DNA from 2 places in the Nocardioides campestrisoli genome. Region 2 is predicted to be linked to the other one. Evidence: predicted binding sites of a transcription regulator. Region 2 holds the regulator's gene; the other holds the start of a gene.
What was found. Region 2 encodes LexA, which represses DNA repair genes until DNA is damaged. Its sites were predicted from a motif close to TCGAACANNTGTTCGA; they were not measured.
Positions count from the first base shown of each region.

Region 1: H8838_RS19115 (HNH endonuclease signature motif containing protein) is a predicted target of LexA. The motif match lies at 4,516-4,531, and genes of this name have one in related genera.

Region 1 covers NZ_CP061768.1:4,045,974-4,052,906, reverse strand. The annotation lists gene H8838_RS19140 (NAD-dependent epimerase/dehydratase family protein) at 1-466, opposite strand, end outside; gene H8838_RS19135 (glycoside hydrolase family 6 protein) at 541-1,869, opposite strand; gene H8838_RS19130 (STAS domain-containing protein) at 2,263-2,625, shown strand; gene H8838_RS19125 (class I SAM-dependent methyltransferase) at 2,622-3,407, opposite strand; gene H8838_RS19120 (methylenetetrahydrofolate reductase C-terminal domain-containing protein) at 3,404-4,438, opposite strand; gene H8838_RS19115 (HNH endonuclease signature motif containing protein) at 4,637-5,962, shown strand; gene H8838_RS19110 (helix-turn-helix domain-containing protein) at 6,048-6,933, shown strand, end outside.
Region 2 covers NZ_CP061768.1:3,367,241-3,374,173, reverse strand. The annotation lists gene secD (protein translocase subunit SecD) at 1-1,249, shown strand, start outside; gene H8838_RS15830 (ATP-dependent DNA helicase) at 1,279-3,261, shown strand; gene H8838_RS15825 (sulfotransferase family 2 domain-containing protein) at 3,255-4,016, opposite strand; gene lexA (transcriptional repressor LexA) at 4,046-4,774, opposite strand; gene H8838_RS15815 (GNAT family N-acetyltransferase) at 4,867-5,658, opposite strand; gene H8838_RS15810 (LysM peptidoglycan-binding domain-containing protein) at 5,955-6,383, shown strand; gene H8838_RS15805 (hypothetical protein) at 6,506-6,880, opposite strand.

The sequences.
Region 1 (6,933 bases), 680 kb from region 2:
CGGCCAGCGCCAGGTCCAGGTCGCGCTTGATCACCGCGTAGTCGCCGGCGTCGTCGGTGGCCAGGGCGGCGTGCTCGTCGACGTCGCCCACCCCGGGTCGCCGGTCGTAGACCGCGGCCGTGGACAGGTGCACCAGCCGGGCGACCCCGGCGTCGAGCGCGGCCTCGGCGACCACGAGCGTGCCGTCGTACCCGACCGTGCGCTGGGCCTCGGCGTCCCCGTCGAGCGGGTGCACGGTGGTGACCACCGAGTCGGCACCCTCGACCATCGTGGTCGCGAAGTCCGGGTCGGTGAAGTCGCCCACCCACTCCTCGACCCCGGGCAGCCGGGGTGCCGTGCCCTCGCGGCGTACGACGGCACGCACCGTCGCGCCGCGCTCGCTCAGCGCGGAACAGACGTGACTGCCCACCAGGCCGTTGGCTCCGGTGACGACGACGACAGGCAGGGGCAGGCTGGGAGGCGTCATGGACCCACCCTGGCAGGTGCGCCCAACGATCGGCAGCCGCTGAGCGCTGCTGCACCCGAACTAGCCGCGCTCGCTCACCAGGGCGTGGTGCGCGCCATCGCCAGGGCGCGGTCCAGGACGAACGGGTCGTTCTGCATGTGCAGCCACGGGCGGCCGAACCAGAGGTAGGCGTCCACGTGCTCGGCGGCCGCGGCGGCCAGCTCCGGGCTCAGCCCCCAACGCGGGTTGGCGACGTCGACGGTCGGGGGGATGCCGAGGGTCACGCAGACGCGCTCCTGCGGGGTCCGGCACACGTTGGCGTTGTCCGGGTGGGATCCCCGCCCCAGGTTGAACTCGAACCCGCGGCCGTTGGACGAGGTATTGATGACGAAGTGCTTGCCACCGACGCCGCGGCGGGCGAGCTCGGCGACGACCTTGGTGCCGAAGGCGATGTCGTCGGGCAGGGCGACGTAGTGGGTGGAGTTGAGCGCGAACCCGCGGACCCGGTCGACGCCGGCGCGCACCAGGATCTCCGCGGCCTCCGCGGGGTTGTCCTTCGGCCAGTCGGCCGCGCCGCCGTCGATGTAGACGCTGGTGTTGGGGAGGGCGGCGAACTTCGTCGCGGCGTACTTGATCAGCTCCGACGGCAACCGGGACCCGCCGGGAGCGCAGAGCGCGAACGGTCCGTCGGGCTGCAGCACGATCGCGGCGTGGGCCGGTCCGACGCCCGCGGCGAACTCGTCGATCCAGTACTTGTAGCTGGCCTGCTCGGCCGGGGTGGGCAGCCGTCCGCACGCCGCGTGCTCCCACGGCACCATCCGGAAGACGGTCATCTGCACCAGCACGTCCGGGTCGCCGCCGGTGCTGTTGGCGATGTACGCCGCCACGTTGCCGCGGATCTCCCGGTCCGGGATCCAGGCGCCGAACCACTTGGCCTTGGGCCGCAGGGCGATCTTCGCGAGCAACTCGCGATTGACACCGGTGGAGCGCTCGTACGGCGCCCAGGCCTGGTCGCCCGGACCCTGGTAGACGCCCATCCGGTGCCCGGCCAGCGGGTTGGCGGCGGCGGAGGCGGCTGCGGCCTTCGCCTGCTTCTTGGCCTTCTTGCGTGCCTTCTTCTTCGCCTTCTGGCGGGCCTCCTGCTTGGCCTGCTTGGCCGCGAGCTGACGCGCCTCGGCCTCGGCCCGCTTCTCGGCGCGCCGCTCCCGGCGTTCGGCCCGGCGCTCCGCCTTCTCCTCGGCGTCGGCCTCGGCGACGGTGCCGGAATCCTGCCCCGGGTCGGTCGCCCTGGTCTCGGAGGTGGGCAGCCAGTCCGCCGGGAGGTTCGTCAGGGCTGCGACCAGGCCGATCGCCGCCAGCAGCGAGACGAGGACGATCACGGCGCGGCGGACCAGCGTCTCGCGACGGTCGGCGGTGTGCGGCACGGGACTCCCAGCAGTGGTGACGGTGCGCCTCGCGAGGCGTGCCGCGCTCCCTCCCAGCGCAGCGGCGCCCGCCAAGGTTCGCACGCCGGAGCGCTCGGCGCACCCCCGTCGCCCAAGCCGCCGCCCTCGACCGCATGGGGGCGTTTCCACCCGCCGGCCGACGTACGAGATCCGCGCGGGTGTTGTGAGCCGGGATCCGCCGACCTACTGTCGAACGGACCGGGTCCTCACCGATCTCCGCATCCAGCGGCGGCAGGCCCGGCGAACAAGCAACGCGGGAACGAGCCCCGGCTCCCCCGAGAACCTGGTGTCTGCATCCTGACAGCTACTCCGTCGCCCTGCTCCTCCGCTTCGTACAGCACCTCCGGCTCGTCCGGCTCTGCCCTGCGGTGCGTGCCGGAGCCGTTCTCCGTCGAGGTCTCCCGACCCACTCCGCACCTCGTCGCCGTGACGCCGTCCGGTGAGGCCGACCTCGCCGCCGTGCCCGCGCTCCTGGCTGCACTGACCAACGCCGCCGACGAGGGCGCCGCGCACGTGCTCGTCGACCTCGACGCGCTGACCTTCTTCGACGCCAGCACGCTGGGGCTGCTCGTGCTCGCCGGCCACCGCGCCGCCGGGGACGGCAGCACGTTCCGGGTCCGGTGCGCCAGCCGCTCCGGCCGCCGACTCTTCGCGCTCACCGGCCTGGGTCGACTCCTGGAACCGACGACGCTGCCGGGCCCCGGGCTGCCGCCCTCCGCCTCGCGCGCCGCCTAGTTCTTCGTACGTCGGGCGCTGATCAGCACGCCCACCACCAGGCCGTCACCGATCAGTCCGCCGATCGTCTCCTGCTGGGCCTGCGCGCGCTGCCACCGCTCGTCGTCCCCGTGCCGACGGGCCACGACCTCCTCGACCCGGTCCGCGGCCGCGTCCCAGTCGTCGGGGGAGCCGGGCAGGTCCGGGAGCGGCGTCTCGTCGAGGACCTCCAGCCCGGTCGCGCTCAGCTCGGCCAGCAGCTCCTCGCGGCTCGGGAACGCGTTGCCGTCGGGCTGGTCCGGCAGCTCGTCGACGGCCCGGGTGAAGACGAGCAGCCCGACGGGGCCGCCGGGCACGACCGCACGGCGCAGCTGCGCCAGGTAGCCGCGCTTGTCCTCGATCGTGCAGAGCACGCCCAGCGACCAGGCCGCGTCGAAGGTCTCGTCCGCGAACGGCAGCGCTAGGCCGTCGGAGACCACGACCGGGTGGTCGAAGAGCCGCCGGGCCGCCTGGCAGGCGCCCTCCATCGGCTCGGCCAGCGTGGGGCGCACGCCGTAGGAGCGGGCGGCGTACTCCGCCGGGCCGCCGACCCCGGCGCCCGAGTCGAGGAGCCGGGTGCCGGAGGTCAGTCCCATCGAGCGGGCCAGCCAGTCGAGGCCCGCCGGGCTGCCGCTGCCCCGGCAGGCGGCCGGGAGGGCGTGGTCCTCGCCGAGCTCGGCCACCGCGGACGCCGTCCACCAGGCGACGGTGTCGAACTCGTCGGCCATCGACTCCGGGGTCTCCTCGGATGCTGAGTCGCTCATCGGTCCTCCCGGATTCGTCTGCCCACCTCGGCCTTGACCTGCGCGCCGACCATCGGGCCATCGCCGGAGCCGAGCCCGGAGAGGTTGACCCCCGCCACGCCCTCGATCGCCAGCATCGCCCGCGCCTCGCTCAGCGCGTGCTCGATGCCCGCCGTGCGTACGTCATCGGCGGCCAGTACCCGTTCGACCTGCTGCTCATCGAGGTGCAGGCCGGGGAAGTTCTGCAGCACCCGGGCGGAGCGCTCGTCGGTGTAGACCGCGACCCCGGCGAGCACCGGGATGGTCAGGCCGAGCCCGCGCGCGGCCGTCACGAACGCCGCCACCTCGGCCGCGCCGCCCACGTGGTTGAGCACGGCCAGGTGTGCGCCGGCGCGCTGCTTCTCCACCAGCCGTGCGGGCCGCAGGTGCCGGGGCGCCGCGGCCGGAGCCTCGGGCACGGCCACCGCGTGGCCGGACGCCGCGGCCATCGCGGCCAGCCGGGTCCCGTCGAGGTCGAAGACCTGGCTGACCCCGGGGCGCATCCCCTGGGCGCGGATGTCCCCGGTCACGCAGAGCACCCCGTCGGCGCCCGCGACCGCGAGCCCGGCGAGCTCCTGCTCCAGCACCACCCGGTTGCGGTCGCGGCAGGCGAGCGTCACCCACGGCACGCCACCGGCGTCGGCGACCAGCGCCGCCATCAGCGCGGGCGGGAAGTCGGGGCGGTTCTGGTGCTCGCCGACCAGCACCGCGTCGCACGAGCCGGCGAGCGTGCGGACCACCGCGGCCAGCCCGGCGGCGTCGTACGCCGGGATGGTCAGGTCGGTGAGCACCACCGGGCCGTCGGCCGCGGCGCTGAGCAGCGCGCTCTGCGGGACGCCTGCGGCGGCTGGCGGCTCGGCCCACCGGACGAGGTCAGCGTCAGGGCCGGCGAACGGGCACGGGCGCGCGTCGAGCTCGCAGGTGTCGTCGTCGCGTACGCCGCCGCACGGGCCGTAGGTCATCTTCTTCGGGCAGCCGGTGAGCTCGGCCAGGTCCTGCGGGGTCGCGCTCATGGCGCCTCGCGGAGGCGGGCGGCCGGGCGGGTGCAGGGCATTCCACGACTGTAGAGGAGGTCCACGCAATCATATTTTCGAACATACGTTCATCATGCGAGATGAGAGGGGCCGAAGGGCGCCGGAATGTCGGTGGGGGTGGGTTGACTCGTGGTCGACGGGGTGGGCATCCCGTCACGATGACGACGGGGGTCGGGCATGGCGGAGCACGTGGAACAGGCGCACCCGATCACTCGTGCGTGCACGTGGATCGACGAGGCGCTGAGCCTCGCCTCCACCGTGGACCCCGGTGGCCTGAGCGGTCAGGCGCACCGGGACGCCCTGCTGCACCTGACCAGCCTGGGCGACCGCTTGGAGTCGCTGCGAATGCGGGTCATCCACGCCGCCGGCCGACCGGGCGGGGTCGCGGAGGACGACGGGGCGAGGTCGCCCGCGTCCTGGTTGGCGGCGCGGACCCGGTCCGGGTTCGGCCCAGCGCGGGCGGCGGAGAAGCTCGCGGAGGCGGTGGCGAACCGGTGGCGGCTGGTGGGCGCTGGGCTTGAGGCTGGCCGGGTCAATGTGCCGCAGGCGCGGGTGATCGTGAAGGTGTTGGACGCGTTGGTGGTGGACCCGGTGCCTGGGGAGGAGGTGAGCCCGGAGGTGTTGGCGCTGGCGGAGGCGCATCTGGTGGAGCAGGCGGGGGTGTTCGATCCGGGGCAGCTGGAGCGGTTGGGCGCGAAGATCCTCGAGGTGGTGGCCCCGGAGACCGCCGACGAGCACGAGCGGCGGGTGCTGGAGCGGGCCGAGCGGAGGGCGCAGGCCGCGACCCGGTTGACGTTCCGCCGCCGTGGGGATGGTGCGACCGATGTGGTGGCTCGGGTCCCGGACCACGTGGCGGCGCGGCTCAAGACGTATCTGGAGGCGTGGACGTCACCGCGGCAGGACGCCTCCGCCGAGGCAGGTGCGGCGACCCCGTTCGGTGGGTTCGCTCAACGGGATCCGGCGACCGGGGTGCGGTTGCCGCAGGAGCGGTTGCGGGGGCAGGCGTTCTGCGCGTTCCTCGAGGCCGCGGACCCGACCCGGATGCCGGTCCACGGGGGCGGGGCGACTCGCGTGGTCGTCACCATCGGGCTCGCCGAGCTGCGCAGCGAGCTGGGGCTCGGCACGATCATCAGCAACGGCGAGTCGGTCACCTCGATCACCGCCGCCGAGGCCCGACGGCTGGCCTGCCAGGCTGGGATCATCCCCGCGGTGCTGGGCTCGGACTCGGTGCCGATGGACCTGGGCCGGTCGTCGCGGTTCTTCACCCCCGGGCAGCGGCTCGCGAAGTCCCTGACCCACCTGGTCTGCGCGGCCGAGGGCTGTTCTGTCCCCTCGACCTGGTGCGACGGGCACCACGGCCGGGACCCGTGGGGTGCCGGCGGCGGCTCGGACCTCGCCGACCTCACCTTCCTCTGTCCGTGGCACCACCAACGGGCCCACGACAACGGCTACACGACGAAGACACTCCCGAACGGCGACGTCCGGTTCACCAGGCGCACGTAGACCGGGCACTCCCAGTTGGCCGCTCACCCGAGTGAGCGGACGCGCGTTGTTGCGGGCGTACCGACCACCGGTCTCTAATGTGCGGGTGTCAGTCCCGGCAGGCAGCTTCGCCGAGGCGCTGCGCAACGCCATCGACCGGCGTGGACTGGGACTCGAGCGGATCCGCGACCACCTGCAGCAGCGGGGCGTGACGATCAGCGTCGCCACCTTGAGCTACTGGCGCTCGGGGCGCAGCCGACCGGAGCGCAAGAGCTCCCTGGAGGCCCTGCCCCACCTCGAGGAGGTGCTCGGCCTCCCGCCCGGTGCGCTGCACGCCGTCCTCGCCCGGCCCGCGCCGGGACACCCGCGCGACCTCCAGCCGAGCGTCGACACCCTGTGGCCGGAGACGCCCCAGGCGCGGGTGCTCAGCCGGCTCGACACCCGATGGGACACCGAGCTCGACCGGATCAGCGTCCACGACCGACTGGTGCTGGGCCCGGACCGGCGGCTGGTCTCCCTGACCGCCCGACAGGTCCTGCGCGCACGGGTCGACGGGCCGGACCGCCGCGTGGTGATGCACAGCTTCGACGACGCCGAGGCCCACCTGCCCGAGATCGCGGTGCTGCGCGGCTGCCGGCTCGGCGACGTCGCCGGCGAGCCCGAGAGCGGCGTGCTCGGCGCCGAGCTGGTCTTCCACCGACCGCTGCTCCGCGGGGAGACGGTGGTCGTCGAGTACGAGCTGCGCCCGGAGGTGCTGGGCTCCTACGAGACGTCGTACGGCCGGTGGCTGCGGCTGCCGATCTCCGACTACCTGCTGGAGGTCGAGTTCCACCCCGACGCCCGGCCCGTCTCCTGCCACACCCTCGGGACCAAGGGGGAGCAGGTCGACCTCACGCTCGACCCGACCCACCGGGTGCACGTGGTCGCGACCGGCTGCCAGCCCACCACGGAGATCACCTGGACCTGGGAGCAGGGCCACGAGCAGCAGGACA
Region 2 (6,933 bases):
GCTGGTCTTCGAGCGAGCGCGTGAGGAGTACGAGGCGAACCCGTCCGCCGGCCTGCGCCGGGCGCTGATGATCGGCTTCAACAAGGCGTGGACGGCGATCATCGACTCCAACGTCACCACCCTGCTCGCCGCCGGCCTGCTGTTCTTCCTCGGCTCCGGGCCGATCAAGGGCTTCGGTGTCACGCTGAGCATCGGTGTCGTCGCCTCGATGGTCTCCGCGCTGATCATCGCCCGGGTGCTCACCGAGCTCGGCGTCAGCAACAAGTGGATCTCCCGGCACCCGAAGGTCTCGGGCATCGGCGACATCGGCCGGGTCCGCACCTGGCTGGAGCGCAAGAACCCGCAGCTGATGGTCAAGCGCGCCCTGTGGCTGGCGATCTCCGGCGTGGTCACCCTGGTGGCCCTGGCCGGCATCGTGGTCAACGGGCTCAACCTGGGCGTCGAGTTCAGCGGTGGCCGGGTGATGGAGTTCTCCACCACCCAGCCGGTCGACGTCGACGAGGCACGCGACGCCGTCTCCGACGCGGGCTTCGAGACCGCCACGGTCCAGCAGTCCGACCAGGAGAACATCACCGTCCGCACCGGCGAGATCAGCAACGACGAGGCGGAGGAGATCCGCACGGCGCTGGCCGAGATCGGCGGGGACGCCGAGGAGGTCCGCGACGAGGCGATTAGCGCCTCCTTCGGCAACGAGCTGCGGGACAAGGCGATCATCGCCTTCGGCATCGCCTTCGCGGCCCAGCTGATCTACCTCGCCATCCGGTTCAAGTGGACCTTCGGCCTGAGCGCGGTGATCGCGATGGCCCACGACGTGCTGATCGTGGTCGGGCTCTTCGCCTGGCTGCAGAAGCCGATCGACGGCATCTTCCTGGCCGCGGCGATGACCATCATCGGTCTCTCGGTCAACGACACCGTGGTCGTCTTCGACCGGATCCGCGAGCGCTGGCGGGGCTCCAAGCCCGGGGAGCTCTTCCGTGACATGGCCAACAAGGCCGCGGTGGAGACGCTCCCGCGCACGGTCAACACGGGTCTGGGCACCATGTTCATCCTGGCCGCGCTCGCGGTCCTCGGCGGCGACTCGCTGCGCGACTTCGCGATCGCCCTGCTCGTGGGCCTCGTGGTGGGCACCTACAGCTCGGTCTTCACCGCGACCCCACTGGTCACCTACCTGCAGGAGCGGTGGCCGATGAGCAAGGAGACCAAGGTCAAGGTCGAGCGGGCCCCCGACGACTCCGGTGCCGTCGTCTGAGCGTCGGCGGTCCCGACTAGGGTTCACGGGTGCCTGATTCCGTCCGGAAGGTCCTGAGCGACGCCGTCACCGCCCTGGGTGGCCAGGAGCGGGACGGTCAGGTCGCGATGGCCGACGCGGTCGCCGAGGCGATGGCCAAGGGCGAGCACCTGCTCGTCCAGGCCGGCACCGGCACCGGCAAGTCGTTGGCCTACCTGGTCCCGAGCCTCCTGCACGACACCAGGGTGGTGGTCGCCACCGCCACCCTGGCGCTCCAGCACCAGCTGGTCGAGCGGGACATCCCGCGGCTGGTCGAGGCGGTCGGGGACCGGCTCGACGCGTCGTACGCGGTGCTCAAGGGGCGCTCCAACTACGCCTGTCTGCACCGGGTGCGCGAGGGTGTGCCCGACGAGCAGGGCGTGCTGGTCGACGTGCCCGCGGGCTCGATGGGCGCCGAGGTGCTCGAGCTGCGCGCCTGGGCGGAGAAGGAGTCCGAGCAGGGCGGCACGGGGGAGCGCGACCACGCGCCCCGGCACACCGACCGGACCTGGCGCCAGGTCAGCGTCAACCACCGCGAGTGCCTGGGCGCGGCCCGCTGCGCCTTCGCCCAGGAGTGCTTCGCGGAGCGGGCCAAGGAGAAGGCGGCCCAGTCCCACCTGATCGTCACCAACCACTCGCTGCTCGCGATCGACGCGATCGAGGGGGTGCCGATGATCCCGGAGTACGACGTGGTGGTCATCGACGAGGCGCACGAGCTGACCGCGCGGGTCACGCAGGCGGCCACCGACGAGCTGAGCGTCGCCGACGTCGAGCGGGCGGCCCGCCGGGCCTCCCGCTTCGTCGAGGACCAGACCAGCACCTCCCACCCGGCCGATGACCTGGCCGACGCTGCCGAGGCGCTCGCCGACGCGCTGGCGATGACCCCCGGCGGGCGGATCGACTCCGCGAGCGAGCAGCTCAGCGACGCCCTCGTGCTGGTCCGGGACGCCGCACGCGCGGTGGTCTCGGCGTTCGGCAAGGAGGACAAGGCCGCCAAGGACGCGGACGCCGCCCGAACCCAGGCCAAGGGGCTGGCCCAGGAGGTCTTCGTCACCGCCGAGCGGATGGCCGCGGGCAGCGACGCCGACGTGCTGTGGCTCAACGAGGCCCGGGAGCGGATGCCCGCCCGGTTGGCGGTGGCGCCGCTGCAGGTGTGGGCGCAGATGCGCGATCGGCTGCTCACCGACAAGACGGTGGTCTTCACCTCCGCCACCCTGATGCTCGGCGGCGACTTCAGCTCGGTGGCCGGCAGCGTGGGGCTCAAGCCCTCGGAGCGGATCGACACCGGGGCGCCCCAGGCCGCCGACGACAAGGCCCTGCCGTGGCGCGGTCTCGACGTCGGCTCGCCGTTCGACTACGGCCGCCAGGGCATCCTCTACCTGGCGCGACAGCTTCCCCCGCCGGGACGGGACGGGCTCGGCCCCGCGCACCTGGACGAGATCGTCGACCTGGTCGACGCGGCGGGGGGTCGCGCGCTGGGTCTCTTCTCCTCCCGGCGGGCGGCGGAGGCCGCGGCCGAGGTGGTGCGCGAGCGGCTGCCGCACCTGACCACGCTGGTCCAGGGGGAGGCTCAGCTCCCCGAGCTCTCCCGGCAGTTCGTCGAGGACCCGCACACCTGCCTGTTCGGGACGCTGAGCCTGTGGCAGGGCCTCGACGTGCCGGGCGACACCTGTCAGCTGGTGCTGATCGACCGGATCCCGTTCCCGCGGCCCGACGACCCGCTGATGTCGGCCCGGCAGCGCGCGGCGGACCGGGCCGGTGGCAACGGGTTCATGCAGGTGGCCGCCACGCACGCGGCGCTGCTGCTGGCCCAGGGTGCCGGGCGACTGATCCGCACCACGTCGGACCGTGGGGTGGTCGCCATCCTGGACTCCCGGCTCGCGACGGCTCGCTACGGCGGTTTCCTCAAGGCGAGCCTGCCGCCGATGTGGACGACGACGGACCCGCAGGTGGTGCGCAAGGCGCTGAGCCGGCTCGCGGCCTCGGCTCAGTAGCCGAGGATCTGGTAGTCGCGCCGGTACATCCGGCGCACCCACTTCTCCAGCTCGGCCGAGGCCTCCCGGCGCTGTCCGGGGGCGGCGGTCTGGTTCTGCGGGTTCGCCGGCACCGCGGGGGCGCCCACCTGCTCGCAGACCTCGGCGAAGTCCCGGTCGAAGGACTCCAGCCGCCCGACGAAGTCCACCTGGCTGAGGTCGACGAGCCTGGTCTGCAGGGCCAGGTGCTGGTCGGTGCCGGGCACCGCGGCCAGGTCCTGGGTGCTCACCCACCGCGCGAACTCCACGACGTCCTGCATCCGCTTGTACGTCGCGGCGTCGAACCGGAAGTAGTTGTGGTTGACGACCTTGTCGTGCCACGCGGAGACGAACCGGTCCAGCGGGTCCCGGACGAAGGCGAACTTGAAGTAGTCCGAGAACGTCGACGTCGGGTAGTGGATCCGCATGGCGTGGTCGACGTCCATCGTCACCGAGTGCGCGGCGAAGTGGTGCCGGACCGTGCGGGTGGCCACCTTGGCCACCCGGTACCAGACGAACCGGTGGCTGTGGCTGATGGTCAGGTTGTAGCCGAGCGGGGAGAGCCAGCCCGTCTCGGCGCTCCGCTCACCGAGGTCGCGGACCAGGGTGGAGGCGTCGGCGGTCAGCTTGAACCGGTCGTCGGGCCGGGTCCGGAAGAGCTCGGGTGCCGGGGGCGCCGGTGGCTCTCCGCGGGACCCGCGCCCGCGGTCGTGCTGGTCTCGTCGGCTTCGGCGCATCGCCGGTGAGGCTACACGAGCGACGACCCTCACATCCGGCGCAGGACCGCCGTGACCTTGCCCAGGATCGTGGCGTGCGTGCCGTCGATCGGCTCGTAGGCGTCGTTGTGGGGGAGCAGCCAGACCTGGCCGTCCTTGCGCTGGAAGGTCTTGACCGTGGCCTCGCCGTCGATCATCGCCGCGACGATCTCTCCGTTGGCGGCCTCCGGCTGCTGGCGGATCACCACGTAGTCGCCGTGGCAGATGGCCGCATCGATCATCGAGTCGCCCGAGACCTCGAGCAGGAACAGGGTGCCGTCGCCGACCAGCTGCTTGGGCAGCGGGAAGACGTCCTCGACCCGCTCCTCGGCGAGGATCGGCCCGCCCGCGGCGATCCGGCCCACGACGGGGACGTACTGCGCGGCGGGCATCGAGTCGCCGATCCCCGTGGGGTCCACGCTCGCCTCGTCGGCGTTGCCCATCGCCCGCCGGGCGGCCATCATCTCGGGCAGGAAGACCTCGAGGGCGCGGGGCCGGTTGGGGTCGCGCTTGAGGTAGCCCTTCTCCTCCAGCACCTTGAGCTGGTGCGCGACGCTGCTCGAGCTGGTCAGCCCGACCGCCTGGCCGATCTCGCGCATGCTCGGCGGGTAGCCGCGCTGCTCGAAGGAGTCCTTGATGGTGGAGAGGATGCGCTGCTGGCGCGGGGTCAGCCCGGTGGCGTCCGGAGGACCGTCCGGCATCGGCACGACCTTGCCGCTGGTCTCGCGCGTCTTCGCCATCCTGGTGCCTCCTGGGGGTGGTGCGGGCTCGTGCCCTCACCGTAGTGCTCCAGCAGGCCTACTTCAAACAGGTGTTCGAAGACCGCGTGTCGTCAGTCCTCCGGCGTCCAGCCCCAGGTGACCAGCTCGAAGCCGGTGCGGAAGCCCAGTGCCACCAGCGCCTGGTACGTCGAGTCGGTGCCGATCACGGTGGCCGTGCCGGCACCGGTCTCCCGGGCCCGGTTCATCATCGTGCCGGTGAGCGCGTGCTCGATCCCGCGCCCGCGGGCCTGGGCCAGCGTCGTCACGTTCCCGAACATGACGCTGCCGTCGCGACGGTGGGAGCTGCCGGCCCCCTGCGGCTCGCCGGTGAACATGCTGCGAGCCACGAAGAACTGGTGGTCGGCCGGGTCGAGCGTGTCCAGGAAGCCGAGGTGGCTCGCGCTGGCCGAGGCCGAGAGGCCGAGACCGGCGAAGATCGTCGCGGCGGCGGGCTCGGTGTGGTCGGGCCAGGCCACGTCGATGTAGACGTGCTCGGGAGTCAGCGGGTCGATCGGGTGCTCGAGGTTGACGTGCATCGCCGGCGCCTGGTGCGGCGTCAGCCCGGCCTGGGCCAGCGTCGCCTCCAAGGCCGGGGTGGTGGTCTCCGGGGTGGTCACCCACTGGAACGGCAGGCCACGCTGCCGGAACGGCTCCAGCAGCTCGGGGACCCGCGTGGGCACGTCGGCGGAGGCGATCCGCGCCGTGGCGATCACGTTGCACGCGGCCAGCGGCAGGTGGGACCAGTAGACCGTGGCGTCCGGCTCGTCGCTGGTCGTAAAGACCGGGGACTTCGACACCGCGGCATGGAAGGCCGCGAGGTCGGCCTCGATGGTCTCCATGGGGGTGGTCAGGAGATCGCGCATGTGCAGGACGCTATGCGCGGGACCAACGGCCCGCATGCCTCAAACTGGTGACATCCCCTGTGTCATGGCCGGGGGCCCCGCGTAGCCGGTGTCGGTGCGACACGCCCTTCGAACAGTTGTTCGCCCAGATGCTTGATTCGTTCGAACAGGTGCTCTAACGTCGCACATGTGTTCGATCGAACGTCTGATCGAGACCATCCCGCCAGTCGCTCCCAGCAGGACTGTCGGAGGTCGCGACTAGACATCAGGTCGACAGCGATCCACCGGCTGACCGCCACTTCCCCAGGAGGTCCCAGATGAGCACCATGACCCTCGAGCACCCCGTCCGCCTCGCGACGGTGCACGAGCTGCGCCCGGCCGCCTGCGGTCCGGCGCCCGCCGTGCCCGTCCAGCGCGGCGCGGTGCGGCCTGAGGCTCGTCGCCAACAGGGCTCCGTGCGGCTCACCCGCCGCGGTCGTCTGGTCGTCTTCCTCACCTCGCTGGTCGCCGTGCTGGTCGCCGGCGTCGTCTTCGGCGCCGTCTCGGTGGCGACCGACAAGGAGGGCGTCGCGCCCGCGACGCAGGTCGTCATGGTCGACGAGGGCGACACCCTGTGGGGGATCGCGGCCGAGATCGCCGACGACGGCGACGTGCGCGCGGTGATGAACGAGATCGAGCAGCTCAACGCGCTCGACTCGAGCGTGGTGATGCTGGGCCAGGAGCTCCGCGTCCCGCTCGAGGGCTGACGCCCGGATCGCTCATCTCACAGACCCACAACTGAATAGCTTCCGCCGGTCGACTCGACCCCGGCCGGCGGAGCGGGGAAGAGGAGAGGCGGGGCCTGCGGGCCCCGCCTCTTCGTCTCTGGTCAGCGGGCGGCGCGTCGTCCGCCGGGCTTCCGGGGCGGCGGCTGGGGGCCGGGTGTGGGCTCCTCGGTGTCCTCGTCCCCGCCCTGCGCGGGGTTGCGCGCCAGCCCCAGCGCTGCGCTGAGCCGGGAGGCGAGCAGGAGCCCGACGAAGAGGCACGCCATCGCGCCGAGCGAGGCCAGTGCCAGCAGCGCCCATCCGGTCGAGCTCCCGCTCCGGGCGGAGGTGCCGAAGTCGATGGCCGTGTAGACGAGGTATCCCCAGGCGACTACGCAGGCGGTGATCCCCGCTGCCAGCGCGGCGATGCTGGTGTTGACCGAGGGGCCGGAACGCCTGGGCGCCGCTCGCCTCGCTCCAGCACGCTTCCCGGTCGCCACCTCCTCATTGTGACAGGTGCGTCGCGACGGTGGTCCAGAGCGCTTCGGTCGCC